DNA from 3 places in the Azotobacter chroococcum genome. Region 1 is predicted to be linked to each of the others. Evidence: riboswitches for the same ligand, from Rfam matches in the RefSeq annotation. Region 1 holds a riboswitch; each other region holds the start of a gene.
The links. A riboswitch is a leader RNA that binds a small molecule or an ion and turns the genes downstream of it on or off. The one in region 1 is predicted to bind cyclic di-GMP.

Region 1 (10,516 bases):
GAACGGAGCGCCGGTTACCGGCGTCATCGAAGAAAGTCAGCTGAACAATGCTGCGAACGTCATCGAAGTCGACTTCGGTGACTTGCATGCCGGTGATACGCGTATCACCATGGCGCCAGAGGTCGATCCAGGCGATCATCGGGATCCGCGTGTCTTTGCTCCTGTCGAGCCGCAGGTCACCTCCATTGTGCAAAAAGATGGCAAGTACACTGTCCACTTTACGGATAATGGAAATACCGGGATTTCGAGCGACTCGGTGTACTATCGTATTTTCCGGGATGGCAAGCTCGTTGACGATCGATTGACGCAGATGAGCTGGACTGACCGCAGCAAGGCTCCCGCCGGATCCCGTGTCTGCTATGCAGTGCAGGCAGTCTTCAGCAGCAGTGGCCATCGTTCGCATCATTCGGCGCCGTTCTGCTCCGATGAGGCAGCGGTCCAGGTCATTCCTGTGACCGATGCTCGCGTGCTTAGTAATGTTGCGGTAACGCCGCCCTCTGACGGTATTACCGAGCCGACGTTGCGCGACTGGGGTGCTCCCACCGATACGTTGGAAATCCAGGACATCGCTATCAGGGAGTCTGGTCGCTACGCCATCGAGCTGGTCTATAACAACCATCAATATGCCATTAATACCGGGGTCACCAACGCGGTGAAACAAATTGATGTGCTGAGAGGCCGCAACAAGGTGGTAGCTACCGGTATCGTGCAAATGCCGCATGTCGATCCGCGTAATGGTGAGCAACCTCTGAGGACGTCTACGGAGATGGCGGTCGATCTGGAGCCCGGAAACTATCGTCTCGTGTTCAGCGATTATTTCAATATGAGTTATCTGAAGTCGAATGCCATCTATTCCGGTAGCGGCGGAATAGGCGGTCCTGTCAATCGGGCCAGCATTGCCAAGGTGCGGATTGTGAAACTCGGGCCTTCGGACGTCCGCTAAGCATGTCTGATCGGTGCCCCCGAAGATAACTTCGTCAGAGTTGGAGTCGATGGTTGTCGACCCGATGCAGTGCATCGGGTCTTCCGCATCAGCTCGAGGGATTCGATGCGCCTATCAACATGCGTCGAGAGGTTTCAAAACGGAGCAGGACAAAATATCGGTCAAAGAGGGCGGCCCGCTGGCGAGCCGCCCTCCCTTCAAGCGAACCGCTCGGTGACGAGCAGGCTCACTCCTGGGCCTGGAGATCCGGAACCCAGGCGGCCAGGTAGCCCTTCACGTCCACGTTCTGGGTGCCCTTGACCTGAACGGTGAGGCGGCCGTCCTTGTCGGTCTTGAGCCGCTCCGGCTGGTAGCCCATGGCGTCGACGAACCACTGGTTGCGGTGCTGCGCACCCATGTCGACGGTGATCGTCGTATCCAGCGCCGGGTTGTTGCCGGCGACCACGGCCACACCTGTCTTGCGGTCGTTGCCGAGACGGATGTTGCTGACCAGGTCCTCGCCGTTGCTGCCGGTGTTGCTGTTCTCGTAGCGGATCACCTGCTCGCCCTTGGCGAACTGCTTGCGCAGCTTGAGGATGTTCACGATGTCGTCGCGGTACGGTGTCGGGGTCGACATGTACGGCTTCGAGGACATGAACATGTCGCCGTAGAAGACGGTCGGCACGGTGTCCTTGGTGGTCAGCAGGATGGCGTACATGGCCGGGACGTTGTGGGGCGCCCACTGCTTCTCGACGCTGTTGCGGTCGGCGTCGTACTTCTCTAGCTGACGCAGTTCGTAGGGCTGGCTGTTCGGCTCGTAGCCCCCGGCCTCTTCCTCGGTCAGCGGGACGTTCACCAGGATGTTGTGCTCCTGGTCGTGGTTGTTCACGAACGACCAGTTGGGCAGTGCCGGACCGCCGTTGACCCGGTCGATCAGTGATGCCTCGAAGGCGTAGCGCAGCGGCGCCCAGTCGCGGCCGAAGGAGAACATCAGGCCCGAGAAGGGGCCGGCGTCCATGGCCATCTGACCGTAGTTGTTGGACTGCTCGAAATCGACCTGCTGGGCCACATAGGACTCGATATAGCTCAGGTGCTCGTTGACGTCCTCGCCGGCGAAGTAGTTGAGCCGCTGAGTCACCTCGTCGCGCAGGATATCGGTGTTGATGTGGGAGGCAGCATCGATACGGAAACCGTCGAAACCGAAGTCGAGCAGATATTTCTGCCAGTTCAGCTGCTCCTGCTGCACGTCTTCGCGGATGGTGTCGAGGTCGTTGCCCACCAGGAACTCGAAGTCGAGCACGTTGGTACCGATGTGCGATGCGTCGTTCTCGGGGCCATCGTAGCGCAGCGCGGTGACCCTGGCGTCGTCTTCCGATTTCTTCGAGTAGCCGGGCTGGGCGGCCAGGTACTCGTCCATCAGCGGGCCGATGGGGTTGGGGGTCATGCGCAGCTCGGCCAGCATAGTGGCGCGGATATCTTCGTCGCTGCCCGTGTAGCCGTTCTCGCGCGCGAAGTCCATGAAGGTCTGCTCGACGACGCCACTGCGCGGCTCTTCGTAGTACAGGAAGAGCGGCGCATACACGGCGTTTTCGCTCTCCGCGTTCTCGACCGCGAACCAGGTATCGGCCAGCAGATAGCCGTCGATGGTGTTGATCTTGCCGTACTTGGCCGCGTCGCTCTCGGCCAGGAAAGCCGGGAGGTAGTTTTCGGGATGGTTCGGGCCAAGATAGCGGTAGAGCTTGCTGTTGGCATCGCTGAGCACCCGGAACAGGCCTTGGTACTGCGTCGTGGTGCCGTGGAAGTGGAAGTAGTCCCATTCCTTGATCACGCCGTGCTCAGCCTGCCCCGGCGCCGAACCCTTGCTGTAGGTCGAGTAGAGATAGTGGTCGAGGAAGGGGTTCATCGGGTTGCCGTACATGTCGATCCCGGTCACCGGCAGCACGTGGCGCTCGTTCAGGCCGATGATCTGGTTCGGAACCACGTCGACCTGGATGCGGATGTCGTTGTTGTGCAGGGCGCCGATGGCCGCCTTCAGCTCGTCGGCGGTACCGTACTTGGTCGGGCCCTTGTCGTAGGCGCCGAGGTCGTAGCGGTCGGCAATCGCGTAGCCTTCGCCGTACTTGGAGTCGGAGGCGGCGCGGTAGGGCGGCGGCGACCAGACATCGGTGATGCCCCACTGCGCCAACTGCGGGGCATTCTCGGCCAGGGCCTTGTAGGTCGCATTGTCGTTCGGCTGATAGAGCGCGAACGCCTGGAAGATGACGTGCTCGTCGAGTTTCTCGTTGGAGACGAAGACGTCACCCGACGCGGGCTGCCGGACTTCGGGCTTGCCCATCTCGACCTTCACGCTGCCATCCGGCTCGGTGGTGATCGCCTGGATACCGAGAAACTTTTTCCGGCCCTGGCCTTTCTGCTCTTCCTCGGCCGACGCGTCGTGCTGCACTTCCTGCCATTTCACGCCGCCCTTGCCGTCGGGTACCTGCTCGAGCGCCGTGGGGGTCTGTGCCGCAACCGCTGCGCCTGACAACAGGCCTGAAATCGCGATGCTGAGCAGGGAAATTGCAAAAAATTGGCTTGGTGATGCTCTCATGGGGAGTCGCTTTACCTTGTGTGATGAGAAGTCACGACAGGGGCGCTGCCAGGGGCAACTTCCTGCTGGCCAGGGTGGCGTCGGGTGTGCTCATGTCGATACCCCTGACCCTTCTCGGTTGAGTGACCCATCGGAAGAGGACATGCGCAGTCTTGCCAGGCATTGCTGCATGCACCCGGGCGGCCTGATCCGCACGCGACGCGGCCGCACTGCAGGCACGGGGCACCAGCAGGGGCGAGTGAAAGAGCAATAGTTCAGAAGCGAGCACGGAAACCGTGTCGACATACAAAACTGGCGGTCCCGCTATCATCGGAAAATTTCCTTTAGACCGGAGACTTTGCGTCGCCATCTTTCGATGGTTTTGCCTTTTTCAGTTCAGCTTCCGCTCACCGTGGAGTGAGTTGACCCAGGGAGCGAAGCTGTGGCGCTCCAAAAGACAGCGCTATCTTTGCAAGCAGGCTAACGATAACATGCTGTTATACATTCGTATATGTTGACTTCGATGAACGGTTGACTGACCGAAACATTGCAATCTTCGTTAGCTACTTGCGGTGAAAAGGAGCAAATAAGGAGCAACCCTGCCGGATTGGAGGAGTCCTTGGGTAACGGGAAGAGCTCGTTTGGCTGTAACCCGCCCTTAACTGCACGGACTGGCTGAAAGGGCCTTGGTGGCAGTGTCCAGGCCGACCGATAGGCGGCGAAGCAAGCATCTGGTTTAGCGCTGCCCGGCATTCCTGGTCCGTCAGGGAGGCGTAGGCCTCTGCCTCGAAGGCCTGGCGCGCCTCCTCGTCCAGCGGGCGGACGCAAAAGCTTGCGCCGCAATGAATGCCCCGTTAAGCGGCAGGTGGATTCGCCAGGGGGCGCCTGCCGACAAGACGGCCGGCTTGCCGGCCTTGGTGGTAGCGCTCAGGCTCCGGCGGTCTGGATGCTCGTCTGATACGCCGCGACGAAGTCGTCGAAGCTGCCGCTGTCGCGGCGTTCCAGTTCGGCCTGCTCGGCCAGCGAGGCGCGGGCCTCGGCTTCGAAGGCCTGGCGCTCCTCCTCGCCCAGCGGGCGGGCGCGAAAGCTTTCGGCGTGGGCCAGGCTCTGGCGCAGGGCGAAGGCGCGGAAGCTTTCGCCGCGTTCGCGCAGGGTCGCGAGGACTCTGGCCGAGGGGGTGAGCTCGGGGTTGGCGACCTTGGCCTGCTGGGCGTGCAGGGCGCTCGCGTAGCCGTCGCCGCCGTAGGCCCGGTCGAGCAGCTCGGCGCAGGGCTGCAGGCGTTCGAGCAACTCGCCGGCCCAGTCGGCGAAGAGTACCGGCTTGCCCCGGCGCTGCAGGTGCAGGCCGGGGCGGCGGCCTTCCTTGACCACCTTGAGGAAGTTGCCGGTGCAGCTGGCGCATTCGTCCGGGGCGAGGCAGGGGCTGTCCTCGAGGGCGCAGAACAGCAGGAAGGCGTCGAGGAAGCGCGCCTCGTCGAGGTCGATGCCCAGCGGCAGGAAGGGGTCGATGTCTAGGCAGCGCACCTCGACGTACTGCACGCCGCGGGCGACCAGCGCCTGGATCGGCCGCTCGCCGCTGCCGGTGATGCGCTTGGGGCGGATGCTCGAGTAGTACTCGTTCTCGATCTGCAGCACGTTGGTGTTCAGTTGCAGCCATTCGCCGTCGCGCTGAGTGCCGATCGCGGCGTACGGCGCATAGGGCGTGGAAACTGCCCGGCGCAGGCTGTCGGTGTAGCTGGCCAGGTCGTTGTAGCAGGGGGTCAGGCCGGCCTGGGCGTTGTTCTGGTAGCCCAGGTCGCTCATCCGCAGGCTGGTCGCCCAGGGCAGGTAGAGGGTGTCGGCGTCGAGCTCCTGCAGATGGTGCGGTCGATCGCGCAGGAAACTCCTGTCGAGCGCCGGCGAGGCGCCGAACAGGTACATCAAGAGCCAGCTGTAGCGGCGGAAGTTGCGGATCAGCGCGATGTAGCGTTCGGACTGGAAGTCGCGGACGCTGCGGGTGTCGCCCTCGGCCTGCTGGAGCAGCGGCCAGAGCGCTTCCGGCAGGGAGAAGTTGTAGTGGATGCCGGCGATGCACTGCATGGTCTTGCCGTAGCGCAGCGCCAGTCCCTTGCGGTAGACGTGCTTGAGCCGGCCGATGTGGGAGCGGCCGTAGCGGGCGATGGGGATGTCCTCTTCCGCCGGCAGCGGGCAGGGCATCGACGGGCTCCACAGGTATTCGCCGTCGAGCGTGGCGCAGGCGAAGCGCTGGATGCGCTCCAGGTCGGCGAGGGTCGCCGCCGGGTCGGTCTCGACGGGGGTGATGAACTCCAGCAGCGCCTCGGAGTAGTCGGTGGTGATCTGCGGGTGGGTCAGCGCCGAGCCCAGTGTCTCTGGGTGAGGGGTCTGCGCCAGCTCGCCATTGCCATCGACGCGCAGGCATTCCCGCTCGATGCCGTGCAGGCAGTGCCTGAGCAGGGACTGGTTGGCGGGCTCGCCCAGCAGGGCCAGGCGGCGGGAAAGTAGCTCGCTCAAGTTCGGATTCCTTCAGGCACGGTCGGCCCAATATGGGGACGGACGGACGGCTATACAAGTATCGTCGGCCCGGGGCCGGAGGGGAAATGGCGGCGGCAGGACAGGAGCATGGCGCCGCTTGTGGTGGGAAAGGCCGGCGGCCGTTTCCCACCCTGCCCAAAGCGGGGCAACGGAACGCCTACAGGCGGGCGAAGGTGGCCAGCGCCTTGGCCACCAGCTTGCCGTGCTGGTGCACCTCGGCCTCGATCACCTGGGTGCGCTTGCCGCTGTGCTCGACCCAGGCGCGGCAGGTCAGCTCGCCCTCGCTGACCGGGCGGATGTAGTTGACCTTGCACTCCAGGGTGACGCTGTCCGGCGTGCCGTCGTTGAGGCTGTGGCTGGCCTGGCCCATGGCGCTGTCGATCAGCGAGAACAGCGCGCCGCCGTGCAGCTTGCCGTGCAGGTTGCGCAGGCCGTCGTGCATGGCCAGGCGCACCGTCGCCTCGCCGCCGCCGGCGGACAGGATCTCCAGGCCGAGCAGGCGCCCGAAGGCGCTGCTCCGGCCGACCTCTTCCTCTTGCATGCTCACGCGTTCACTTCCTCAGTTGCTTGGCATTGGCGAACAGCGCGGCCATGGCGTTGTTCGCCGCTGCCGGCTTGTCCTGGCCGGAATGGCGCTCGCTGCGCGGGGCATTGCCGCGCGGCTTGCCGCCGCCGCGCGGGCCCTCGACCTTCTCGCCGGGGGTGTCGCCCATGCGCATGGACAGGCCGACACGGTTGCGCGGGATATCCACCTCCATCACCTTGACCCTGACGATGTCGCCGGCCTTGACCACTTCGTAGGGGTCCTTGACGAACTTCTCCGACAGCGCGCTGATGTGCACCAGACCGTCCTGGTGCACGCCGATGTCGACGAAGGCGCCGAAGTTGGTCACGTTGGTCACCACGCCTTCGAGGATCATCCCCGGCACCAGGTCCTTGAGGCTCTCGACGCCCTCCTGGAACTCGGCGGTCTTGAACTCGGGGCGCGGGTCGCGGCCGGGCTTGTCCAGCTCCTTGAGGATGTCGGTGACGGTCGGCAGGCCGAAGGTCTCGTCGGTGAATCTGGCAGGATCGAGGCGTTTCAGGAAGCCCGAGTCGCCGATCAGCGAACGGATATCGCGGCCGGTGTCGGCGGCGATGCGCTTGACCACCGGGTAGGCCTCCGGGTGCACGCCCGAGGCGTCCAGCGGGTTGTCGCCGTTCATCACCCGCAGGAAGCCGGCGGCCAGCTCGAAGGTCTTGTCGCCCAGGCGCGGCACCTTCTTCAGCTCGGCGCGGCTCCTGAAGGCGCCGTTGGCGTCGCGGTAGGCGACGATGTTGCCCGCCAGGGTCGCGTTGAGGCCGGAGATGCGCGCCAGCAGCGCGGCCGAGGCGGTGTTGACGTCGACGCCGACGGCGTTCACGCAGTCCTCGACCACCGCGTCCAGCGAGCGCGCCAGCTTGAGCTGGGAGACGTCGTGCTGGTACTGGCCGACGCCGATGGCCTTGGGCTCGATCTTCACCAGCTCGGCCAGCGGGTCCTGCAGGCGGCGAGCGATCGACACCGCGCCGCGCAGCGACACGTCGAGCTCGGGGAATTCGCGGGCCGCCAGCTCGGAAGCCGAATAAACGGAGGCGCCGGCCTCGCTGACCATGATCTTGGTGAGCTTCAGGTCCGGGTGCTTTTTGATCAGCTCGCCGGCCAGCTTGTCGCTCTCGCGGCTGGCGGTACCGTTGCCGATGGCGATCAGCTCCACCGCATGCCTGGCGCAGAGTCTGGCGAGGGTCGCCAGGGTGCCGTCCCAGTCGTTCTTCGGCGCGTGCGGGTAGACGGTGGCGGTGTCCAAGAGCTTGCCGGTGGCATCCACCACGGCGACCTTGCAGCCGGTACGCAGGCCCGGGTCGAGGGCCAGGGTCACCCGCGGGCCGGCCGGGGCGGCGAGCAGCAGGTCGTGCAGGTTGCGGGCGAACACGTTGATGGCCTCGGTTTCGGCGGCCTCGCGCAGCTCGCCGAAGAGGTCGGTTTCCAGGTGGGTGTAGAGCTTGACCTTCCAGGTCCAGCGCACCACCTCGGCCAGCCACTTGTCGGCGGCGCGGCCCTGGTTGCTGATGCCGAAGCGCTCGCCGATCATCCCTTCGCAGGGGTGCATGCTGCCCGGCAGCTCCTCGCCGACCCTGAGGGCGGCGCTCAGCACGCCCTCCTGGCGCCCGCGAAAGATCGCCAGGGCGCGGTGCGAGGGCGCACCCTTGAGCGGCTCGTCGTGCTCGAAGTAGTCGCTGAACTTGGCGCCCTCCTGCTCCTTGCCGGCGACCAGGCGGGCGCTCAGGGTGGCCTCGGTCTTGAGGAAGCCGCGCAGCCGTTCGAGCAGGGTGGCGTCCTCGGCGAAGCGCTCCATGAGGATGTACTTGGCGCCTTCCAGCACCGCTTTCACATCGGCGAAGCCCTTCTCGGCATCGACGAAGCGTGCCGCCTCGGCCTCGGGGGCCAGCCCGGGGTTGCCGAACAGCGCGTCGGCCAGTTCGCCGAGGCCGGCCTCCAGGGCGATCTGGCCCTTGGTGCGGCGCTTCTGCTTGTACGGCAGGTACAGGTCTTCCAGGCGCGTCTTGGTGTCGGCCAGGTTGATCTCGCGCGCCAGTTCCGGGGTCAGCTTGCCCTGTTCCTCGATGCTGGAAAGGATCGCCGTGCGCCGCTCCTGCAGCTCGCGCAGGTAGCGCAGACGCTCCTCCAGGGTACGCAGCTGGGTGTCGTCGAGGCTGCCGGTCACTTCTTTGCGGTAGCGGGCGATGAAGGGCACGGTGGCGCCCTCGTCGAGCAGCGCCACGGCGGCGGCGACCTGTTGCGGGCGGACGCCGAGTTCCTCGGCGATGCGGGCGTTGATGCTGTCCATATGACTTCCTGCTTGGGCGGGGGAAGGTGGCCGCAGCGGCCACAGGGGAGGGCGATTATAACGGCCGGGCACAGGCGCGGCGGCCTTGTGTTTTCCCCGGCGACTGTCCACCATGCCGGCCATTAAATGGCGATGCGCCATTATGCGTGCGGAGATCGCCGCTGGCCCGTCCCCTCCACCTGGATTGCAGTCGAATGTTCCGCCCGAGGCGACCGCGCAGAAGTCGAATGGGCACCGCCGTCGCCGTGCTGGGCCTGTTCCTCGGCGGCCTGTTCGGCGCGCTGGCGCAGGACTGGGATTTCGCCCGCATCCTCGAGCGGGCGGAGAAGCTCTACGGGCCGCTGGGCGAAGGGCGCGCGCGGCTCGTCGCCTGGCAGAGCCTGCTGGCCGACAGCGCCAGGGACAGCGAGCTGGACAAGCTGCGTACCATCAACGATTTCTTCAACCTGCGCCTGCAGTTCAAGGACGACGCCGTGCTCTGGCGCCAGGCCGACTACTGGGCCACGCCGGTCGAGGCGCTGCGCCGCGGTGCCGGCGACTGCGAGGATTTCGCCATCGCCAAGTACGTCAGCCTGCGCCGCCTCGGCGTGCCCGCCGGCAAGCTGCGCATCACCTACGTCAAGGCGCTGCGCCTGAACCAGGCGCACATGGTGCTCACCTACTATCCGCGTCCGGATGCGGTGCCGCTGGTGCTCGACAATCTGGTCGGCGAGATCCTCCCGGCCAGCCGGCGCGACGACCTGCTGCCGGTGTACGCCTTCAACGGCGAGGGCCTCTGGCTGCCCGGCGGTGCGGGCGACAGGAAGGTCGGCGACAGCAAGCGGCTGTCGCGCTGGCAGGATCTGCTGAAGAAGATGCAGGCCGAGGGTTTCCCGCTGCAGCATTAGGAGCCGAAATGTCGCTGTTCAAACAGCTGTTGATCGCCATCTGCCTGTTCCTGCTGGTCGCCTTTGCCGGCAGTTTCGTGGTCAGCCTGGAAACCTCGCGCGGCCAGTACGCCAACCAGCTGCGCGCCCACGCCCAGGACGCCGCCACCGCCCTCGGCCTGTCCCTCGCGCCGCACATCGACGATCCGGCGATGGCCGAGCTGATGGTCAGCTCGATCTTCGACAGCGGCTACTACTCGAGCATCCGGGTGGTCGGCCTGGACGACAGGGTCATCGTCGAGCGCCAGGGCGGGCCGGACGGCGGCAATGCGCCGGACTGGTTCGCCCGGCTGGTCGGCCTGCGCGCCGAGGGTGCCGACGCCATCGTCAGCCGCGGCTGGCAGCAGGCGGCGCGGATCGAGGTGATCAGCCATCCGCTGTTCGCCATCGACCGCCTCTGGCAGAGCGCGCTGGGCTGGCTCGGCTGGCTGCTGCTCTGCGGGTTGGTCAGCGCCGTGCTTGGCGCCCTGCTGCTGCGCCGCCAGCTGCGGCCGCTGGACTATCTGGTCGAGCAGTCGCGGGCCATCGCCCGGCGGGAATTCCTCAGCCTGCCCGAGCTGCCGCGCACCCCGGAGCTGCGCCGGGTGGTCGAGGCGATGAACCAGATGGTGGAAAAGCTCAAGGCGCTGTTCCGCGAGGAGGCCCTGCGCAGCGAGCGGCTGCACGCCGAGGCCTACCGCGACAGCCTCACCGGGCTCGG
Region 2 (10,516 bases), 800 kb from region 1:
ACAGGATCGGCACCGGCGTCGATCAGGGCGCGCAGCAGCGTGCCCGTGTTGAAGCGGGTTCCGCGGATCAGGAAGTTGTCCGCCGCCCAGTCGCCGTTCTCGTTCTGTCCCCAGGCCTCGCGCAACCAGTCGCGGTTGGATTCGAAACCGCCGGCGGCCAGGACGCAGCTGCGCGCCTCGATGCGTTCGGCCGGCCGGCGCACGCCATCGACCTCCCGGGCGGCCAGGTGCACGGCGACGAAGCGATCGCCCTGCAGTTCGATCCCCGTCACCGGGCTGTCGTAGCGAATCTGCACGCCCAGTGCCTCGGCGCTGCGGTAGTAGGCGTTGATCAAGGCCTTGCCGCCGCCGGTGAAGAAGGCATTGGTGCGCGCCAGCTGCAGCGTGCCCGACAGGGACGGCTGGAAACGCACGCCATGGCGGCGCATCCAGTCCCGGCAACGGGACGAGTCGCGGATGACGCGCCGGGCGAGACGCTCGTCGGTCATGCCGCCGGTGACCTTCAGCAGGTCCTGCCAGAACTCCTCTTCGGTATAGGCATCGACCAGCACGTCCTGCGGGGCCTCGTGCATGCAGCGCAGATTCCGGGTGTGCTGGGAATTGCCGCCGCGCCAGCGGCGCGGCGCGGCCTCCAGCAAGAGCACCCGGGCACCGGCCTCGCGTGCCATGAGGGCGGCGCACAGCGCGGCGTTCCCGCCGCCGACCACCAGTACATCGATCATCTCGTCTCCTCCTCGGTGGGGAGGCGAAACGAAGGGGCTCCCCACCCGTGGAAGGCACGATAGTTAGACGGAGCTGACCCCGACAGGCTGCTTTGCGCGGGAGGTGTTCAGTAAAACTGAAGACCCCAGGATCACTCGCCCAGCAGGCTGGCGCCGGGCCAATGCCCGGTGCGGACCAGTTCGCGGGCGACGCCGGCGACCGTCACCCGGGTGGCCAGGGCCGCAGGCGACAGCTCGTCGTCCGACAGGCTGGCGAGCAGGTTGCGCCGGCTCACATGGGCATCAATGATCGGCACGACGCAGAGCCCGGCCTCGCCGGAATGCGCCGCCGCGGCGCCCGGCTGGATGGTCGCGGCATGCCCGGCGCGCACGGCGTCCATGAGGGTGGCCAGGCCGTCGATCTCCATGATCACGTTGGGGACGACCCCGGCGCTTTCGAAGGCGGCCATCAGGCGGGTACGCAGGCCGTGCTGTGCGCTGGGCAGAAGCAGCGGCAGGTCGCCGAGATCGGCCAGCCTCAGGCTCTCGCCCGGAGGGGCGGGACACGCGGAGGAATGGATGACGAACAGTCGCTCGTCGAGCAGCGGCATCACGCTCCAGCGCTTGGCCATGTCGGTCTGGAACAGCACCGCGAGATCCAGCTGGCGGGCATTGAGCTGGCCGGCCAGGTAGCCCGAGAGCATTTCCACCAGGTGCAGCTGGATATCCGGGTAGCGCGTGCGCATGGCCTCGATCAGCGGCAGGGCCAGCACGCTGGCGGTGGTCGGTGCCAACCCCAGGCTGACATAGCCGCTCATGCGGTCGCGGCGGGCGGCCTGCACGGCATTCTCGGCCTGGCGCAGGGTCAGCTGGGCATGGTGCAGGAAGGCGAGGCCCGCGCTGGTCGGCGTCACGCCGGTGGAGCTGCGATTCAGCAGCCGGGCGCACAGCTCGCTTTCCAGCTTGGCGATCTGCTGACTCAGCGCCGAAGTGCCGACGCCCAGCTCCAGTGCGGCCCGCCCCAGGCTGCCCAGTTCGACGACCTTGACGAAATAGCGCAACTGCCTGAGTTCCATCGGCTGTCCTGCGGGATAACTCGTTCGAGAGGGATCGGCGGCAGCAGAGCGGGCAACCGACCGTAGCGGCCACCCAATTGATAACATTAAAGAAATAATACTAACAATATTTGCATTGGAAACATTTTTGGTTCCGTGTGAATCTCCTGCCAGAAGCATCAATAACTTATGGTTAATAAATAGAAATTCCTAATGATGCAGCCCATCCCCTGCGTGCTGATGCGCGGAGGCACTTCCAAAGGCCCCGTTTCTTGCCAGCGACCTGTCCGGTTCGCCCCGGGAGCGCACGAGCCGCTACTGACCATCATGGGCTCCGGCCATGAGCCGGAAATCGATGGCACCCGCGGCGGCAGCACCCAGACCAGATGCCTTTTTGGCACCCCTGTCCAGTCGAAGCTGTTTTCAAAGCGTCACGAGCACAGTTGACCCGAATGGAACGGCGCAGGCACCCACCACAGGGTGCCGACACCTCCCCTCCCTCGGCGTAAAACTTTGAAAACAGCTTCTGGAGGGGGATCGTCGCAACCTTGGCCGTGCCGCCCATAAAGCGGCGAAGGCGCTTGCGTGCGGAGATTCCCAGGATGAGTGTCCCGGAACCCCCTGGGACCACTGATGAGGGTAAAACTGTGCTTGAAGCCTATCGCAAACACGTAGAAGAGCGTGCCGCCCAGGGCGTCGTGCCCCAGCCGCTGAACGCCGAGCAGACCGCAGGCCTGGTCGAACTGCTGAAGAACCCGCCGGCCGGCGAAGAAGCCTTCCTGGTTGACCTGATCACCAACCGTGTTCCGCCGGGCGTGGACGAAGCAGCCTACGTCAAGGCCGGTTTCCTCTCCGCCATCGCCAAGGGCGAAGCCACTTCCCCGCTGATCAGCAAGTCCCGCGCCGTCGAGCTGCTGGGCACCATGCAGGGCGGCTACAACATCGCCACCCTGGTCGAACTGCTGGACAACGCCGAGCTGGCCACCGTGGCTGCCGAGCAACTCAAGCACACCCTGCTGATGTTCGACGCCTTCCACGACGTCGCCGAGCGCGCCAAGAAGGGCAACGCCGCCGCCAAGGCCGTGCTGCAGTCCTGGGCTGACGGCGAGTGGTTCACCGCCAAGCCGGCCGTTCCGGAAAAAGTCACCCTGACCGTGTTCAAGGTCCCGGGCGAAACCAACACCGACGACCTGTCGCCCGCTCCGGACGCCTGGTCGCGCCCTGACATCCCGCTGCACGCGCTGGCCATGCTGAAGATGGCCCGCGACGGCATCGAACCGGTCCAGCCGGGCTCCGTCGGCCCGCTGAAGCAGATCGAAGCGGTCAAGGCCAAGGGCTTCCCGGTCGCCTACGTCGGTGACGTGGTCGGTACCGGTTCCTCGCGCAAGTCCGCCACCAACTCGGTGCTGTGGTTCTTCGGCGACGACATCCCCTACGTGCCGAACAAGCGCGCCGGCGGCTTCTGCTTCGGCACCAAGATCGCCCCGATCTTCTACAACACCATGGAAGACGCCGGCGCCCTGCCGATCGAATTCGACTGCACCAACCTGGCCATGGGCGACGTCATCGACGTCTACCCGATCAAGGGTGAAGTGCGCCGCAACGGCAGCGACGAGCTGGTCACCAGCTTCTCGCTGAAGACCGACGTGCTGCTCGACGAAGTCCGCGCCGGCGGCCGTATCCCGCTGATCATCGGCCGCGGCCTGACCGAGAAGGCCCGCGCCGAGCTGGGCCTGGCTCCGTCCACCCTGTTCAAGAAGCCGGAAGCGCCGGCCGACAGCGGCAAGGGCTTCACCCTCGCCCAGAAGATGGTTGGCCGCGCCTGCGGTCTGCCGGAAGGCAAGGGCGTCCGTCCGGGCACCTACTGCGAACCGAAGATGACCACCGTCGGTTCCCAGGACACCACCGGCCCGATGACCCGCGACGAGCTGAAGGACCTGGCTTGCCTGGGCTTCTCCGCCGACCTGGTGATGCAGTCCTTCTGCCACACCGCCGCCTATCCGAAGCCCATCGACGTCAAGACCCACCACACCCTGCCGGACTTCATCATGAACCGCAGCGGCGTGTCCCTGCGTCCGGGCGACGGCATCATCCACAGCTGGCTGAACCGCATGCTGCTGCCGGATACCGTCGGTACCGGTGGTGACTCGCACACCCGCTTCCCGATCGGCATCTCCTTCCCGGCCGGCTCCGGCCTGGTGGCCTTCGCCGCCGCCACCGGCGTCATGCCGCTGGACATGCCGGAATCCGTTCTGGTGCGCTTCAAGGGCAAGCTGCAGCCCGGCATCACCCTGCGTGACCTGGTGCATGCCATCCCCTACTACGCGATCCAGGCCGGCCTGCTGACCGTCGAGAAGAAGGGCAAGAAGAACATCTTCTCCGGCCGCATTCTCGAGATCGAAGGTCTGGACAGCCTGACCGTCGAGCAAGCCTTCGAGCTGTCCGACGCCTCCGCCGAGCGTTCCGCTGCCGGTTGCGCCATCAAGCTGCCGGAAGCGGCCATCGCCGAATACCTGCGCTCGAACATCACCATGCTGCGCTGGATGATCGGCGAAGGCTACGGCGATGCCCGCACCCTGGAGCGTCGCGCCCAGGCGATGGAAGCCTGGCTGGCCAATCCGAAGCTGCTGGAAGCCGACAAGGACGCCGAATACGCCGCGGTGATCGAGATCGACCTGTCCGAAGTGAAGGAGCCGGTTCTCTGCGCGCCGAACGACCCGGACGACGCCCGCCTGCTGTCCACCGTTGCCGGTCAGAAGATCGACGAAGTGTTCATCGGCTCGTGCATGACCAACATCGGTCACTTCCGCGCTGCCGGCAAGCTGCTCGACAAGGTCAAGGGCGGCATCCCGACCCGTCTGTGGCTGGCTCCGCCGACCAAGATGGACGCCCACCAGTTGACCGAGGAAGGCTACTACGGCATCTACGGCAAGGCCGGTGCGCGCATGGAAATGCCGGGCTGCTCGCTGTGCATGGGTAACCAGGCCCGCGTACAGACCGGTTCGACCGTGGTTTCCACCTCGACCCGTAACTTCCCGAACCGTCTGGGCGATGCGACCAACGTGTTCCTGGCTTCCGCCGAACTGGCGTCGGTCGCCTCGATCCTTGGCAAGCTGCCGACCGTTGAGGAGTACATGGAATACGCGAAGAACATCGACACCATGGCTGCCGATATCTATCGCTACCTGTCCTTCGACCAGATCGCCGAGTACAAGGAAGCGGCGGCCAAGGCCGAACTCCCGGTCCTGCAGGTCTAAGCGACACTCCCGCTGAATGAAGAAGCCCCGCCCCGTGCGGGGCTTCTTCATGTTCATGGGCGGCAGCGGAAAGTAGCGGAATGCGCGAAGGCGAACTCGGCGCCGAACTCACACTCCCGACAGATCACCCCGCAAGATACGCTTTTTCACTCCACGATCAGCGCATTTCTCCAGCGAAAGCTCGCTGAAAGTTTGGCTGCGTAGCATCCATCTCCAGAGCCGGCGCCCGACCGGTCGCCCGACAAAAACAATGAGTGGAGATTGCCATGCACCCCGTTTCCCGTTCGTCCGCCCCCGCCCTGCCCTCCCACAGCCCGTCGACCTCCCTGCGCTGACCGCCAGGCCACGCAGCACGTCCCCACGTCCGGAGTACTCGCCATGCTGACCTTCCTCGGCTTCGCCATGGTCCTGACCTTCATGGTCCTGATCATGACCCAGCGCCTCTCGGCGCTGATCGCCCTCATCGTCATCCCCGTACTGTTCGCCCTGTTCGGCGGCTTCGCCGGCGACATCGGCCCGATGATGCTGCAGGGCATCACCAAGCTCGCCCCGACCGGGGTGATGCTGATGTTCGCCATCCTCTACTTCGCCCTGATGATCGACTCGGGGCTGTTCGACCCGCCGGTGCGCTTCATCCTGCGCATGGTCAAGGGCGACCCGTTGCGGGTGTCCGTCGGCACCGCCGCGCTGGCGCTGATCGTCTCCATGGACGGCGACGGCGCCACCACCTACATGATCTGCGTCGCCGCCATGCTGCCGCTGTACAGCCGCATCGGCATGAACCCGCGGATCATGGCCGGCCTGATCATCCTCGCCGGCGGGATCATGAACATGACCCCCTGGGGCGGCCCCACCGCCCGCGCCGCCAGCGCCCTGCACGTCGACCCGTCGGACGTCTTCGTGCCGATGATCCCGGCCATGGCGATCGGCGTGGCCGCCCTGCTGGGCATGGCCTACCTCTACGGCAAGCGCGAGCGCGCGCGCCTCGGCGTGCTGCACCTGGCCGACGGCACTGAAGACCATTCCGACGTCAGCGTCTCCCAGTACCCCGAAGCGCGCCGGCCGAAGCTGTTGCTGATCAACGCCATGCTGACCCTGGGCCTGATGGGCACCCTGATCGCCGGCGTGCTGCCGCTGCCGGTGCTGTTCATGATCGCCTTCAGCCTCGCCATGATCATCAACTACCCCTGCCTCAAGGCGCAGAAGGAACGCGTCGCCGCGCATGCCGGCAACGTGCTGGCGGTGGTCGGGCTGATCTTCGCCGCCGGCATCTTCACCGGCATCCTCTCCGGCACCGGGATGGTCGACGCCATGTCGAAGAGCCTGCTGGCGCTGATCCCCGACGCGATGGGCCCCTATCTGGCCGTGGTGACCGCGCTGGTCAGCATGCCGTTCACCTTCTTCATGTCCAACGACGCCTTCTACTACGGCGTGCTGCCGGTGCTCACCGAGGCCGCCAGCCACTACGGCATCAGCCCGGTGGAGATGGCCCGCGCCTCGATCGTCGGCCAGCCGGTGCACCTGCTCAGCCCGCTGGTGCCCTCCACCTACCTGCTGGTGGGCCTGGCGAAGATCGAGTTCGGCGACCTGCAGCGCTTCGCCCTGAAGCTGGCCACGCTGATCTGTGTGGCGATAATGCTCGCCGCGCTGGCCATCGGCGTCTTCCCGCTGGCCGGCAACTGAACGACGCACTGACGAAAATTTCACACTGTCGCGTACAGACTCCCACGGCCGGCGGCCACCCGCTGCCGGCCGTTCAACCGACAATTTGAGGACCCTTTATGGACTGGCTGACCAACCCGGAGATCTGGGTTGCCTTCTTCACCCTGACCGCGCTGGAGATCGTGCTCGGCATCGACAACATCATCATGATCTCCATCCTCGTCGGCCGCATGCCGAAGGAGATGCAGGCCCGCACCCGGCTGTTCGGCCTGGCGCTGGCGATGGTCACCCGGATTCTCCTGCTGCTGTCGATCTCCTGGGTCATGGGCCTGACCGTCGACCTCTTCCACGTCTTCGGCCAGGGCATTTCCGGACGCGACCTGATCCTGTTCTTCGGCGGCCTGTTTCTGCTGTGGAAGAGCAGCACCGAGATCTACCACGGCCTGGAAGGCGAGGACGAGACCAACGAGACGCCCAAGGGCGGCGGCCAGTTCATCGGCACCATCGTCCAGATCGCCATCATCGACATCGTGTTCTCCCTGGACTCGGTGATCACCGCAGTCGGCATGGTTTCCCACGTGCCGGTGATGGTCGCCGCGATCATCGTCGCCGTGCTGGTGATGATGGCCGCCTCCGGCACCATCAGCGAGTTCATCGACAAGCACCCGAGCCTCAAGCTGCTGGCCCTGTCGTTCCTCATCGTGGTCGGCACCGTGCTGATCGCCGAGAGCTTCGAGGTGCACGTGCCCAAGGGCTACGTCTACTTCGCCATGGCCTTCTCGCTGGCGGTGGAAGCGCTGAACATCCGCATGCGCCGTCCGCGCGCAGAACCGGTGCACCTGAGCCGGGACATCCCCGGCCAGTAAGCCGCAGCCGCAGTACGAAAAACGGGGCCCGCGCGGCCCCGTTTTTCGTTGGGCAAGGTCACGCTCCAAGATGGCAAATTGACACCTAAGTGCTATCGTTTTGCCTGCCAAAGCCAACCTCGTAGCGATGCGAGCACGGAAAGCCACGGATCTCACCGAGATGGCCGGGCCGCCAGACGTTCAACTTCATCCAGAAACGGAAAACCCTGGCCCGTGCATTCGAGGCGCACTTGCTTCCTCCGCGGGCCTGGGTGGGGGAGGAAAAATGGCAGCAATCAACGGAAGCGATAACAGCGAAACGCTCGAAGGCACCGACAGCAAGGACACGCTGAACGGCGGTGCCGGCGACGACACCCTCTACGGCGAAGGCGGCAACGACAACCTCAACGGCCAGGCAGGCGACGACACCCTCTATGGCGGCGACGGCAACGACGTGCTCAACGGCCAGCAGGGCGACGACAGCCTCTACGGCGACGCCGGCGACGACATCCTGCACGGCCAGGAGGGCGACGACAGTCTCGCTGGCGGCGACGGCGACGACCGTCTCACCGGCCACGAGGGCGACGACACCCTGACCGGCGGCGCGGGCGCGGACGGCTTCCACTACAGCTTCGAGGTCGTCGAGGACGAGGCCGTCAGCGAGCGCTTCACCGACTGGCTGATCGCCAACGGCATGGGGGGTTACGTCGGCGAGGACGGCCAGCTGCTCGACGGCACCGGCCAGGGCGACTTCGCCAAGAATTACAACCAGTGGCTGGACTACCTGGTGACCAAGTACGACCTGGCCGGCGGGCAGGACTACACCATCGAACTCAACCAGACCACTACCGGCGTGCCCTCGGTCTGGGTCGACGGCGTGGACGTCCTGGCCGGCCAGCTCTCCGAGGGCGAGGACTTCACCTTCACCACCGGTAGAACGCTCCAGACCCGCTACTACTCCGACCTGTTCAGCTTCGGCAGCGGTCTGACCGCCACCAGCACGGACGGCCACGACACCATCACCGACTTCGTGCAGGGCGAGGACATCCTCGACTTCTCCGGCCTCACCGCCGCGCAGTTCGACGAGCTGTTCGGCATCGCCCAGACCGATGCCGACGACGACGGTGCCAGCGACGACACCGTGCTGACCATCACCGGCGACGACAGCTGGTCGCTGACCCTGGTCGGGGTCACCGGCTTCAACCCCGACAGCGACATCCAGTTCGCCACGCCCGTCTGACTCCGCGCTCCTGCGCGGCAGGACCACAGCGGCGACAGGGAACATGCCCGCATCGCAGGATGCGGGCATTTTCGTTCAGGCCCGGCGCCACCCACGCAGCCGAGCCCCTGCTTTTCGTCGGGCTTCAGGGAACTTTTCGAGCGCTCCACTAGACTTCGAACAGCCTCGCCAAGCCGCGCCGGGACGAGCACTCCGGGCAGTAGCGGGCATTCCGTGCAGCACCCTTGCAATCAGCGACTCAACCGAGGCAGGAAGCCGCCGCAGGGCGCCGGCCGGCCGGCGGGCCTGCCCGCGGACCGGATGTGCGACCGCGGCAGACGACAGAACAACATCAGGGACTCTCGCACATGACCTGCACCAGTCCGGGGCGCCTGCTCGCCCTGTCCTCGACCCTCGCCCTCGGCCTTGCCAGCCAGACCGCCTCCGCCGCCCCGATAGCGGAGTCGCGCATCGTCCGCGAACCGCCGGCCGCCGTGCTGCGCGGCGCCCCCCCGGAGCCGGGAACGCCGGGGCAGCGCCTTTCCGCCGAGCGCCAGCGGACCTCCGGCTCCCAGCCGGAGGTCTTCTACGACCTGAAGGTCCGCTACGTCGACGGCAAGATCTACAATCCCGAAACCGGGCAGAACGACGCCGTGCGCCTGCGCGCCTACGCGGGCGAAGCGGCCGATCCGCAGGCCCCCACCCCCTATGTCGCCCCCAAGGTGGAACTCTGGCCGGGCGAGACCTTCCGCCTGACCCTGCACAACGAGCTGCCGACCGACGACTCGAGTTGTCCCCATGGGGAGCATGACCACAACGTGCCGCACTGCTTCAACAACACCAACATCCACACCCACGGCCTGTGGGTGAGCCCGTCCGGCAACTCCGACAACGTGCACCTGAAGATCCCCCCGCAGACCACCTTCCAGTACGAATTCAACGTGCCGGCCGACCACCCGGCCGGCACCTTCTGGTACCACTCGCACCTGCACGGCACCACCGCGCTGCAGGTCTCCTCGGGCATGGCCGGCCCGCTGATCATCCGCGGCGACCGCCTGCCGCAGGCCAAGGACGACGGCAGCCTGGTCCCCGGCGACCTCGACACCCTGCTGGTCGCGCCGAATGGCCGGCCCTTCCGCGAGCGCACCCTGCTCTTCCAGCAGATCGCCTACGCCTGCCGCGACCAGGACGGCGCCATCAAGCGGGAAGCCGACGGCAAGTGGCTCTGCGCCGCGGGCGACGTCGGGGGGATCGAGCGTTACGACCAGTTCGGCATCGTCCCGCGCGGCGACGGCACCCTCGCCACCCTGTGGAGCACCTCCGGCCGGCGCACCGCGATCAACGGCCTGGTCGAGCCCTACGTGGTCGACGCCAAGGCCGGCAGTGTCGAGCGCTGGCGGCTGATCCACGCCGGGGTGCGCGACTCCATCCGCCTGAGCTTCCGCAAGCTCGACCCGGCCCAGGCCTCCGCCGCGCCCGGCAAGAGCCGGCTGGCGCGCCAGCGCTTCATCGAGAAGGCCTGCACCGGCGCGCCCCTGGCGCAGTTCGCCGTCGCCGGCGACGGCCTGACCCGCAGCGCGGTCTCCCAGCGCGATTCGACGGTGCTCCAGCCCGGCTATCGCGAGGACCTGCTGATGGTCTTCCCCGAAGCCGGCACCTACTGCATCGTCGACGAAACCCTGCGCCCCGAGCAGAGCGTCAACCACGAAAGCTACCCGCGCGAACTGCTCGGCTACGTCGAGGTGAAAGGCTCGGCCGCCGGCCAGAACCCCGCGAC
Region 3 (10,516 bases), 120 kb from region 1:
TATCTGGTTGTTCATGCCGGTGAACACCAGGCTGCCCTTGTCATCCGAGCCGAAGTTGGCGGCAAAGCTCTCCGGCGAGTCGTCATCCAGGGCGAAGGCTTCGGACTCGCCCGCGGCGTTGACGATGCTGCCTGCCACCGGTGAGAGGGGGAGCGGCCCGTCGTCGTCGAAGCTGAACACCGAGGTCGCGTCGTCGGCGAGCAGGATGGTGTCGGAAGCGACGACGGTGTCGCCCTCGGCATCGCTGCGGGTGACCTGGTACTGCAGCTCCAGCGCGCCTGCGGGTAGCAGCAGCGCCACGGCCTCGTCGAACAGGGTGTCGTTGCCGTTGTCCAGCGCCTCGATCAGGGTGGTCTGCAACTGCAGCACGCCGCCGCCGACGTCGACGATGGCGATGGTGAACACCGTGTGGCCATCGGTGTCCTTGCCGCTCAGCTGGGTGGCGCTGTCGGCGAACAGGGTGATGGCGCCGCCGTGGGTGGCGCTCAGGCTGGTGGCGAGGCCTTCGGGCGGCACGCCGACGAAGCTCAGCAGCGGGGTGAGGGTGCCGGCGCCGTCCGAGCCGTAGTCGCCGGCGGCGCTGAACAGGCTGACCAGGCCGCCGGCCACGGTGGTGGTGACTTGGGCCAGGTGGCCATTGTCGTCGTTGACGTAGGTGTCGGCGGTTTCGCCAGCGGCATAGCGGTCGCTGGCGCCGGTGGTCTCGTCGAGTTCGACTTCCAGCTGTGCGGCGGCATTGGCGACGGCGCTCACCGTCTGGGTCGGCCCGTCGTCGTCGAAGCCGAAGACCGAGTTTTCGTCGTCGGCGAGCAGGATGGTGTCGGAGGCGACGACGGTGTCGCCCTCGGCATCGCTGCGGGTGACCTGGTACTGCAGCTCCAGCGCGCCTGCGGGTAGCAGCAGCGCCACGGCCTCGTCGAACAGGGTGTCGTTGCCGTTGTCCAGCGCCTCGATCAGGGTGGTCTGCAACTGCAGCACGCCGCCGCCGACGTCGACGATGGCGATGGTGAACACCGTGTGGCCATCGGTGTCCTTGCCGCTCAGCTGGGTGGCGCTGTCGGCGAACAGGGTGATGGCGCCGCCGTGGGTGGCGCTCAGGCTGGTGGCGAGGCCTTCGGGCGGCACGCCGACGAAGCTCAGCAGCGGGGTGAGGGTGCCGGCGCCGTCCGAGCCGTAGTCGCCGGCGGCGCTGAACAGGCTGACCAGGCCGCCGGCCACGGTGGTGGTGACCTGGGCCAGGTGGCCGTTGTCGTCGTTGACGTAAGTGTCGGCGGTTTCGCCGCTGGCGTAGCGGTCGCTGTCGCCGGTGGTCTCGTCGAGTTCGACGGACACCGTCGTGGTGCCGGCCGTCACGGTCTGACTCGGCCCGTCGTCCTCGAAGTTGATATGGCTGCCGACCTCGGCCTGGTCGCCTACCTGGCCGCCGAGGCGGATGTCGCCGAGGTCGAAGGTCTTGTTGCCGCCGCTGCCGCTGACGTTCTGCACGCTGAAGCGATCGAGCATGCCGTCGACTGCGAACTCGACGCGGTAGTTGTCCAGCAGGCCGGTGATCTTCACGCCATCCCCGTCGATGGCGAAGCTGACGCCGCTGTCGTCACCTGAGGTCACCTCCCCGTCGCGTAGCCAAGTGCGCACCAAAACCTCGGCGACGTTGGGGTCGTCGGAGACCAACCAGACCTTGATGCTGATGATGGTCTTTGGCGTGCCATCGATGTTGCCGTCGGTGTAGTCGTCCGTCGCGGCCCCATCACCGTCGGGCGGGGGCGGATTCTTGCCCACTTCATCCGAGTCATAGGCAACGACCATGGCATCCACACGGTTGGTCGGACCGCCCCCCACCTGGACCAGGGTGAAGCCAGCGCTCGGGCCTTCCACGCGCTCTTTGAAATCGATGTTGGCCAGATCGTCGGCGCTGGTCTGGGTCGGCGTGGTCTGCCCTTTGACGAAGTCGACGATTATCCCGTCGGTATCGCCGATCGACTGCGCGTTGCTGCCGATGCCGAAGTCGCTGGTATTGACGGTGTCTATGCCCCGCTCAAAGCCAGTGAACAGGAGCTGGATTCCCGTCTCGGGATCGGTCACCAGGTTCCAGTCGTTCTGTCCGGCTGCAGCGGTGGAGAAGTCGTCGAAAGCGACGTCCTGGACGGCATCGACGAACACCAGACCGGTGAGGTCGACGGCCTCGTCGAAGGAGCCGTTATCGGGATGCTCGATCGCTTCGTATTGAACGATGGTGACTCGCGCGCCGCCGGGATCGCCGACGGTCGGTTCTATCTTCTCCAGGACCAGCGCGAAGGCGACCCGCTCATTCGCTCCCCCCCGGTCGGCATAGCCGAAGATGGTGGTGGCGTTGATCCAGACCAGGGTGATGGGGTCGCCGCCAGCGGTCGTGCTCAAGGCGCTCAGCACCTCGGTAACCACGGTTTCGCCATTCTTCAGGGTGAACTTGAGGCTCGGGTCCACATCGGCCTCGAAGGTCAGCACCTGGTTCTGCGCCGCCTCGATGGCTTCGCCGGCGGCGGGGGCACCCAAGGTGTCCAGGGTGCCGAGCAGCGTGGCGATGGAGCTCAGCAGTATGTCGTCGTCGTTGTTGTCCTCGGTGGCCGTGGCGACGCCGCTGGTCTGCAGCCCCTCGCTTTCGTCGATGGTGACGTCGTTGACGTAGATGATCTCGTCTTCGCCAGTTTCGAAGATGGTGCCCATGGTCAAGCTCCTGCTCGATAGAGGGTTTGGGGAACTTCGTCCACTGAAGTGGCAGTTCCAGTCCTATCGATACGGACCGACCGACGTGCTCGTCGCACGGTTGAGGCAGCCTGGCTGTCTTGGGCAAGACCCTGGGCTTTCCGGCCCCGCATCACTGCGGGTGTGGCTTTGACTAATACGTGCGACAGCTTCCGCGAAAACTCCGCAACGTCTCGAGGTGATGGTTTCTAGGTGCGGCGGACTGCTGCCACAGTCCGCCGCGTCAGTGTCCAGGCCATGCAGGCAGCCATGTACATGCATGTCAGTGTGCAATCACGGGCTGGCACTCTGCAGCTGAGTCTAGCCAAGGTCTGGCGATGCGATAGCAGAAACCCACTCGATCTTCGATGCCGGCAAATATCGATATTTGCCAGCGATCAGAAGATAAATGGCTGGATTCAGGTGGGTATTTTCGTTTTGTCATCCGGGGCGGGAAGGTCTTTCCGACCAGCGGACCTGCCGCTTCGCCTGCCCCGGCTGGCCAGTATTTCGCCTGCTGTCACTGCCCGCTCAGCCGCTTGGCGAAGGATACCGCGTAGGCGGGCGAGCGGAAGCGCAGGATCGGATCGTCGGTCGGGGCGATGCCCTCGGCCATCACCAGCGGGTCGAAGTTGATCTTCTCGCAGGCGGCGCCCTTCTGCGGCATCGCCGCGCTCAGGGTCAGGGTGCCGACCTTCACCTGCTCGCGGTGCTCCGGCCAGGCCTGGGTCGGGTCGTTCTCCGGGTCGCCGGACTGGCCAATGCTCACCAGCATGTCCCAGCGCAGCGGCCCCCGGGCGGTGCGCTCGATCAGCCGCTGCTCGAGGAAGTTGGCCGGCAGGCTCTTCAGCTCCTCGTCGGAGAGCTGCTTCTCGCCGTCCTCGGGCACGAAGCGCCAGCGCACCAGGGTGGCCTTGCCGGTGTCGTCGACGAACTTGAAGGTGTGGATGCCGAAGTAGCTGCTGTTGGCGAAGCTCGGCGGCGGGTTGTGTTCGGCGAGAAATTGCGCCTGCGCCCGGCTGTCCGGGTGGCTGGCCTTGAAGGCTTCGAGTTTGGCCGGGTCGGGTTTGCCAGTGGCCGGGTCGGGCTTCAGGGCGACGATCTGGTCGAGAAAGGTTTTCGGATGCGCCGCGCCGAAGACCGGGGTGTTGAGCATGGTCATGTGCTGCAGGGCGCCGCCGGGCAGGCGGAACTCCAGGGCCATGCCGCGTGGCGACCTGGCCGTGTCGGGGACCTTGGGGTTGCCGCCTGGCAGCGAGAGGCGCGCGACGACCGGCACGGGCTGTCCGGAAAACAGCGCCGAGCGCGACCAGCTGGCCGCGGCGGGCAGGCCGACGAACTCGCCGGTCGCACAGGTTCCCTTGATGTGGTTGCGCCGCTCGCCCGGCGTCACGCCGAAGGTGTCCTCCAGGGCGGAGACCACCTGCTCCGGGGTCACGTCGTCCTGCGCCGCCATGCCGAAGGGGGCGGCCAGTCCCAGGCCGGCGGCCAGCAGCCAGCCCGGCAGATCTTTCCTCTGCATCTTGTTTTCCTCGTTGTCCCTGATTGAAGAACCGCCGTGGCGGATACGGCACTCTTCATGCCAGCAGCCGGTTGCGGATATGACAAGGCCGGCCGCCGTGTGTGCGGGAGGCGTGCAGGCTGTTTCTCGTGGACCATGGTCCAATAGACCGCGACGGCCTGAGCCACCCGCCCGCAGCCGTTCAGGCGCGGAATCGCGCTCTGTGCCGGCGGGCAGGTCGACGGGCGCTGGGTGGCAATGCGGTGTCGGGGACTTCGGGCGCCGGAGTCGGCCGATCGAGCGGCTCGGGCGGGCCGTCAGGACGCTTCCCAGTGCACGGGACAGGCGTGAGAGGCTTCGAGCCGTTCTGCCTCGACCAGAGCCTGGGCTTCCGAGTCCCATATGGCTTCCGAACAGCGCACGACGCTGCTCTCTGCGTCGTGGAAAACGAGGTCGAAGGTTGGCCAGCCATACTGGGCGGAAATATCGCGAACCTGGAAGCGGCGGGAGGAGGAGTGGGGGATGGCACTGGCTTTCATCATTTTTATTCTAGTTTGTCGATTTTCGTGAAAATGGCAGGCCGAGAGGTTGCTGAACCTTTCGACCTGAGTTCCTTCTGTCGGCGGCTCGGCTCCATCCGCACGCGATGGTCGTGCAGACTTGGCAGGCGCCCGAGGGCTTGGTGACTTCATCGGATAAGAAACGGCGAGTAGTGAGGACGTCCCTGTTTCCGTGATGCCTGGTTCTCCCTATGCTCCGACCCTGCTGAACCGCACGCTGGCAAAGTCCCTGGCCGCCATCCTGGCCAGCCTGTGTCGATCCGTCAGCGCGGAAGCGACTGTAGTGCGGCAGCCGTCCCGAATAAATCCGCAAGGTTCTCAAGCCGTTGTAGGCAATGGCTTACAGTGCGCGCGGGTAAGAACGTTTGGGGCCGCCATCGGGGGCGCAGTTCAAGCGCCGATGGTGCCGGGCGATCCGCACCAACCGACGCCGCCGAGAGCAGGGCTCGGCAACTGGCCCAACGCGGGCATGAGAACTATCGGCTTGCGCGAACGGGAGCCGCGGGGGCTGTGCCTCATTGCGCCGGTATGCCGACTTGCAGTGGCAGCAGGCGCGGGAAATCGAGGCGCACGGACCGAACCGCGTGGTGTGTCGCCCAGGTCGTGACAGCTGAAACCGCTCGGACGAGGAGACGAGCCATGCGAGTCCCCCTCTGCCAGGGATGGCCAATTTCTTGCCTGAATATCATCAGCTCCACCGAGAGCTTAAGGATGATTCGGGAGGTCCCCGAAGGAGGCGCGAAATTGAAACCGGTTGTGGTTTTTTTCGAGGCCCTGGTCGAGTGGGCAGACGATCCCCGGCGCTGGATCCGGCTCTTGCGGCAGGTGGGCCTCACTCTGGGTGTCATCGGCGTCCCGTACGCCTGCTCGAGCCTCTACCATGACAACGCGCAACGCCATGTGGATGCCGCGCTGGACATGGCCTTGGAGGATTGCGCGCTCAATCGCATGGTGGTGGCCGATGCGCACACGCTGCCCCAATACAAGGCTTGCGTGAAATCTTTGGTGCGCCGGTACGGCCAATGAGAAGAAATTGACGTCCGGTGCGCCAGGGGCAGGCCGGTGACGATGTTCGGGCGCCGGATCGCTGCAGTCTTGAGCCGGTGTTTCATGTGCACCCGCTGTGGCGGGTGGTCTCAGCGCTTGAGCATCGCCCTTATGTCCGCCAGGGCGTTCTTGCCCCGCGCCGCCCTGGCCTCCACCGGCGCATCCTCCTGGCCTTCCCAGGCCAGGTCGTCCTGCGGCAGTTCGGCGAGGAAGCGGCTGGGCGCGCAGTCGATGATCTCGCCGTACTGCTTGCGCTTGGCGGCGAAGGTCAGCACCAGGTTCTGCCGGGCGCGGGTGATGCCGACGTAGGCCAGGCGGCGCTCCTCCTCGATGGTGTCGGCCTCGATGCTGGAGCGGTGGGGGAGGATTTCCTCCTCCACGCCGATGATGAACACATGGGGGAACTCCAGGCCCTTGGAGGCGTGCAGGGTGAGCATCTGCACGCCCTCGGCGCCTTCCTCCTCTTCCTGCTGGCGTTCCAGCATGTCGCGCAGCACCAGCTTGCCGATGGCCTCCTCGATGGTCATTTCGCCGTCCTCGTCCTTCTCCAGCGTGTTCTTCAGCGCCTCGACGAGGAACCAGACGTTGCCCATGCGCACCTCGGCGACCTTGTCGCTGGAGGCGTTCTGCCTGAGCCAGTTCTCGTAGTCGAGGTCCATCACCATGCTGCGCAGGGCGGCGATCGGGTCGTGCTGCGCGCACTGCTGGCGCACGCCGTCCATCCAGCGGGTGAAGCGCGCCAGGCGCTCGCAGTAGCGGCTGTCGAGGTGCTGGGCGAGGCCCAGTTCACCGGCGGCTTCGTAGAGCGAGAGGTTGCGCTCGCCGGCGTAGTGGCTGAGCTTTTCCAGGGTCGCCGAGCCGATCTCGCGGCGCGGCACGTTGATCACCCGCAGGAAGGCGTTGTCGTCGTCCGGGTTGACCAAGAGGCGGAAGTAGCTCATCAGGTCCTTCACCTCCTGGCGGGCGAAGAAGCTGGTGCCGCCGGAAAGGCGGTAGGGGATCTGGTAGTGCTGCAGCTTGAGCTCCATCAGCCGCGACTGGTAGTTGCCGCGGTAGAGGATGGCGAAGTCGCTGTAGGGCCGGCCGGTCTTCAGGTGCAGGGTGAGGATCTCCATGGCCACCCGCTCGGCCTCGGTTTCCTCGTTGCGGCAGCGGATCACGCGGATCTCGTCGCCGTGGCCCATCTCGCTCCACAGCTGCTTGTCGAACACGTGGGGGTTGTTGGCGATCAGCACGTTGGCGCATTTCAGGATGCGGCTGGTCGAGCGGTAGTTCTGCTCGAGCATCACCACCTTCAGCGAGGGGTAGTCCTCCTTCAGCTGCATGAGGTTTTCCGGACGCGCGCCGCGCCAGGCGTAGATCGACTGGTCGTCGTCGCCGACCACGGTGAACTGGTGGCGCATGCCGACCAAGAGCTTCACCAGCAGATACTGGCTGGCGTTGGTGTCCTGGTATTCGTCGACCAGCAGGTAGCGGATGCGGTTCTGCCACTTCTCCAGGACGTCCGGGTGCTCCTGGAACAGCTTCACCGGCAGCAGGATCAGGTCGTCGAAGTCGACCGCGTTGTAGGCCTTGAGGGTGCGCTGGTAGTGCAGGTAGACGATGGCGGCGGTCTGCTCCCTGGGCGTGCGCGCCTTGTCGAGCGCCTCCTGGGGGAGGATCAGGTCGTTCTTCCAGGCGCCGATGTAGTTCTTGATCTCGTCGACGCCGTCGTCGCCTGCGTACTCCTTCTGCATGATGTCGGTCAGCAGGGCCTTGATGTCGCCCTCGTCGAAGATCGAGAAGCCGGGCTTGTAGCCGAGCCGCGCGTGCTCCTTGCGGATGATGTTGAGGCCGAGGTTGTGGAAGGTGGAGACGGTCAGGCCCTTGCCCTCGGCGCCGCGCAGCAGGCTGCCGACACGCTCCTTCATCTCGCGGGCGGCCTTGTTGGTGAAGGTCATGGCGACGATGTGCCGGGCCTGGATGCCGCACTGCTGGATCAGGTAGGCGATCTTGCGGGTGATCACGCTGGTCTTGCCGGAACCGGCGCCGGCGAGCACCAGGAGCGGGCCGCCGACGTAGGTCACGGCTTCCTGTTGGCGCGGGTTGAGTCGGGACATGGCAGACCTCGCAGGACGGGACGGCCGGGCATTCTAGCAGCCCCGGCCGGCGCCTTTTCAGCGGGCTTTGGCCCGCCGATCCGGCTGGTCGTCCCTGAGCCCCGTGCCCAGCGCCGTTCATGCCATTCGCGGCCGTTCGTGCGGGCGCAGGTCGAAGACCAGCACCTCGGCCTGCTCGCCGTCGGCGAACTCCAGCCGCTCGGCGTGGCGAATGCGCAGGCCGTCGCCCGCCTCCAGGCGCTGGCCGTTGACGCTCAGCGCACCGCGCGCCAGGTGCACGTAGGCGTGGCGCTGCCCGCCGAGTTCCAGGCTGGCCCGTTCCGCGCCGTCGAACAGCCCGGCGTAGACCCGGGCGTCCTGATGGAGGCGCAGCGAGCCCTGCTCGCCGTCCGGCGAGAGGATCAGCTGCAGCCGGCCGCGCTTGTCCTCGGCGGCGAAGCGCTGCTGCTGATAGCCCGGCGTCACGCCCCGGACGGCCGGGACGATCCAGATCTGCAGGAAGTGCACCGGCTCGCGGGGCGAGGCGTTGTACTCGCTGTGGGCAATGCCGGTGCCGGCGCTCATCAGCTGGATGTCGCCCGGGCGGATCAGCGAACCGTTGCCCAGGCTGTCCTGGTGCTCGAGGGCGCCGTCGAGCACGTAGGAGAGGATCTCCATGTCCCGGTGCGGATGCCGGCCGAAGCCCTGGCCGGCGGCGACGCGGTCGTCGTTGATCACCAAGAGGTCGGAGAAGCCGACCTGCTCGGGGTCGTGGTAGTCGGCGAAGGAAAAGCTGTGGCGGGACTGCAGCCAGCCGTGGTCGGCCTGGCCGCGCTCGCTGGAGCGGCGCAGTTCGTGGGTGTTCATCTCGGATTCCTCGGTCGGCGAGGCCCGGCCGGAGCCGGGCGGGAAGCTTCAGGCGTGGGCGATGCGGCGGCTACGGTAGGCATCCAGGCTCAGGGCGCCGGCGCCGAAGGCGGCCACCTGCAGCAGCCCGCCGGCGATCGCCAGGTTCTTCAGGAAGTGGATGAGCTGGTTCTGGTCACCGAACTGGTTGTGGAACGCCAGGGCTGTCGCCAGGGTGAAGCCGGCCATCACGGCGGCGACCAGGCGGGTGCGGTAGCCGACCAGCAGCGCCGTGGCGAAGCCCAGCTCGATCAGCAGCGCGGCCGCCAGGGCCAGCGTGGGGAAGGGCATGCCGGTGCTGCCGATATAGCCGAGGGTGGCGGCCGGGGCGGCGGCCTTGCCCAGGCCGCTGACGATGAACAGCGAGCCCAGCAGGGCGCGGCCGGCGAAGGCGGTGGCGGTGTGGATGGCGGTCGGGGTCGAAAGGGTCATGTCCGTATCTCCTGGTCGGTAGGGGTGCCTTGTCTTGCACCGTGAGTACAGACTAGTGTCTCTTCCCGATTCGATTAAGATGCCGAAAAGCGCAATATCGTCTACCCAGGAGTGATAATGAACCAGCTCGAGGACATGCGTCTGTTCGTCGCCGTGGTGGACGGCGGAAGCTTCACCGCTGCGGCCGAGGCGCTAGGGCTGTCCAAGCAGTTCGTCAGCCGCCGGCTGATGGGCCTGGAGGCAAGGCTGGGCGTGCGCCTGCTCAACCGCTCGACCCGCCGGCTCGCCGTCACCCCGCTGGGGCTGCTCTACTGCGAGCGGGCCCGGCAGATCCTCGACGACGTGGAGGCGGCCGAGCAGGCCATCCTGCAGCTGCGGGCGACGCCGCGGGGCACGCTGCGCCTGTCGGCGCCGATGTCCTTCGGCACCCTGCATCTCGGTCGCCTGCTGCCGGGCTTTCTCGAGCGCTACCCGGAGGTCGCCGTCGAACTGGACCTGAGCGACCGGCGGGTCGACCTGCTCGAGGAGGGCTACGACATGGCGGTGCGCATCGGCGAGCTCGCCGATTCCACGCTGATCGCCCGCGCCCTGGCTCCGCAGCAGATGGTCACCTGCGCCAGTCCCGCCTACCTCGCTCGCCGCGGCGTGCCGCAGACGCCGGCGGAGCTGCGCGAGCACGACTGCCTGCTCTACGGCCACGGCAAGGGGGTGGAGTGGACCTACTGGCGCGACGGTCGTCCCGAGCGCGTCGGAGTGCGTGGCCGCTACCGGGTCAACAACGGCGAGCTGGTGCGCGACGCCGCCCTCGCCGGGCTCGGCCTCGCCTGGCTGCCGACCTTCATCGTCGGCCCGCAGCTGGCCACGGGCGCGCTGCTGCCGGTGCTCGAAGCCTTCCAGGGGCCGCCGACGAAGGTCTACGCGGTCTATCCGCAGCATCGCCAGGCCTCGGCCCTGGTTCGCGCCTTCACCGACTATCTGCACGAAGCCCTGAGTCGCTGACAGGGGCTCGATCAAGACCGTTCCACAGCGCTGCATCCTGTTGTCGGCAATAATGGCCAGTTAATATCGGCGGCCGACATGTAGACGCCGAGTGCGCAGGAGGAAGGGCAATGGAGTGGTGGCATTGGGTCGTCGGCGGGATCGTGCTGATCCTGCTGGAGCTGGCCATACCGGCGTTTTTCGTGATCTGGTTCGGCCTCGGCGCCCTGCTGGTGGCGGGCGTGCTGCTGCTGGCCGGCGCGCTTTCGCTGACCGCGCAGCTGCTGGTCTGG

Region 2: another riboswitch for cyclic di-GMP. It lies ahead of ACG10_RS01370 (calcium-binding protein); the one in region 1 lies ahead of ACG10_RS19000 (glycoside hydrolase family 70 protein).
Region 3: another riboswitch for cyclic di-GMP. It lies ahead of ACG10_RS19580 (hypothetical protein); the one in region 1 lies ahead of ACG10_RS19000 (glycoside hydrolase family 70 protein).

The regions. Positions count from the first base shown of each region.
Region 1 is NZ_CP011835.1:4,054,265-4,064,780, reverse strand. Features, by position in the region: gene ACG10_RS19005 (alpha-L-rhamnosidase-related protein) at 1-943, shown strand, start outside; gene ACG10_RS19000 (glycoside hydrolase family 70 protein) at 1,170-3,380, opposite strand; cyclic di-GMP riboswitch class I at 3,803-3,888, opposite strand; gene gshA (glutamate--cysteine ligase) at 4,419-6,002, opposite strand; gene ACG10_RS18990 (PaaI family thioesterase) at 6,181-6,570, opposite strand; gene ACG10_RS18985 (Tex family protein) at 6,575-8,890, opposite strand; gene lapG (cysteine protease LapG) at 9,118-9,777, shown strand; gene lapD (cyclic di-GMP receptor LapD) at 9,786-10,516, shown strand, end outside.
Region 2 is NZ_CP011835.1:281,812-292,327, reverse strand. Features, by position in the region: gene tcuA (FAD-dependent tricarballylate dehydrogenase TcuA) at 1-722, opposite strand, end outside; gene ACG10_RS01395 (LysR family transcriptional regulator) at 854-1,777, opposite strand; partial or broken gene ACG10_RS01390 (PrpF domain-containing protein) at 1,973-2,140, shown strand; gene acnB (bifunctional aconitate hydratase 2/2-methylisocitrate dehydratase) at 2,404-5,013, shown strand; gene ACG10_RS01380 (CitMHS family transporter) at 5,392-6,696, shown strand; gene ACG10_RS01375 (TerC family protein) at 6,795-7,541, shown strand; cyclic di-GMP riboswitch class I at 7,644-7,718, shown strand; gene ACG10_RS01370 (calcium-binding protein) at 7,807-8,760, shown strand; gene ACG10_RS01365 (multicopper oxidase family protein) at 9,108-10,516, shown strand, end outside.
Region 3 is NZ_CP011835.1:4,170,194-4,180,709, reverse strand. Features, by position in the region: gene ACG10_RS19580 (hypothetical protein) at 1-2,703, opposite strand, end outside; cyclic di-GMP riboswitch class I at 2,805-2,880, opposite strand; gene ACG10_RS19575 (catalase family peroxidase) at 3,242-4,243, opposite strand; gene ACG10_RS19570 (hypothetical protein) at 4,540-4,761, opposite strand; gene ACG10_RS19565 (hypothetical protein) at 5,422-5,808, shown strand; gene rep (DNA helicase Rep) at 5,919-7,928, opposite strand; gene ACG10_RS19555 (pirin family protein) at 8,046-8,774, opposite strand; gene ACG10_RS19550 (DoxX family protein) at 8,823-9,245, opposite strand; gene ACG10_RS19545 (LysR family transcriptional regulator) at 9,363-10,244, shown strand; gene ACG10_RS19540 (NfeD family protein) at 10,355-10,516, shown strand, end outside.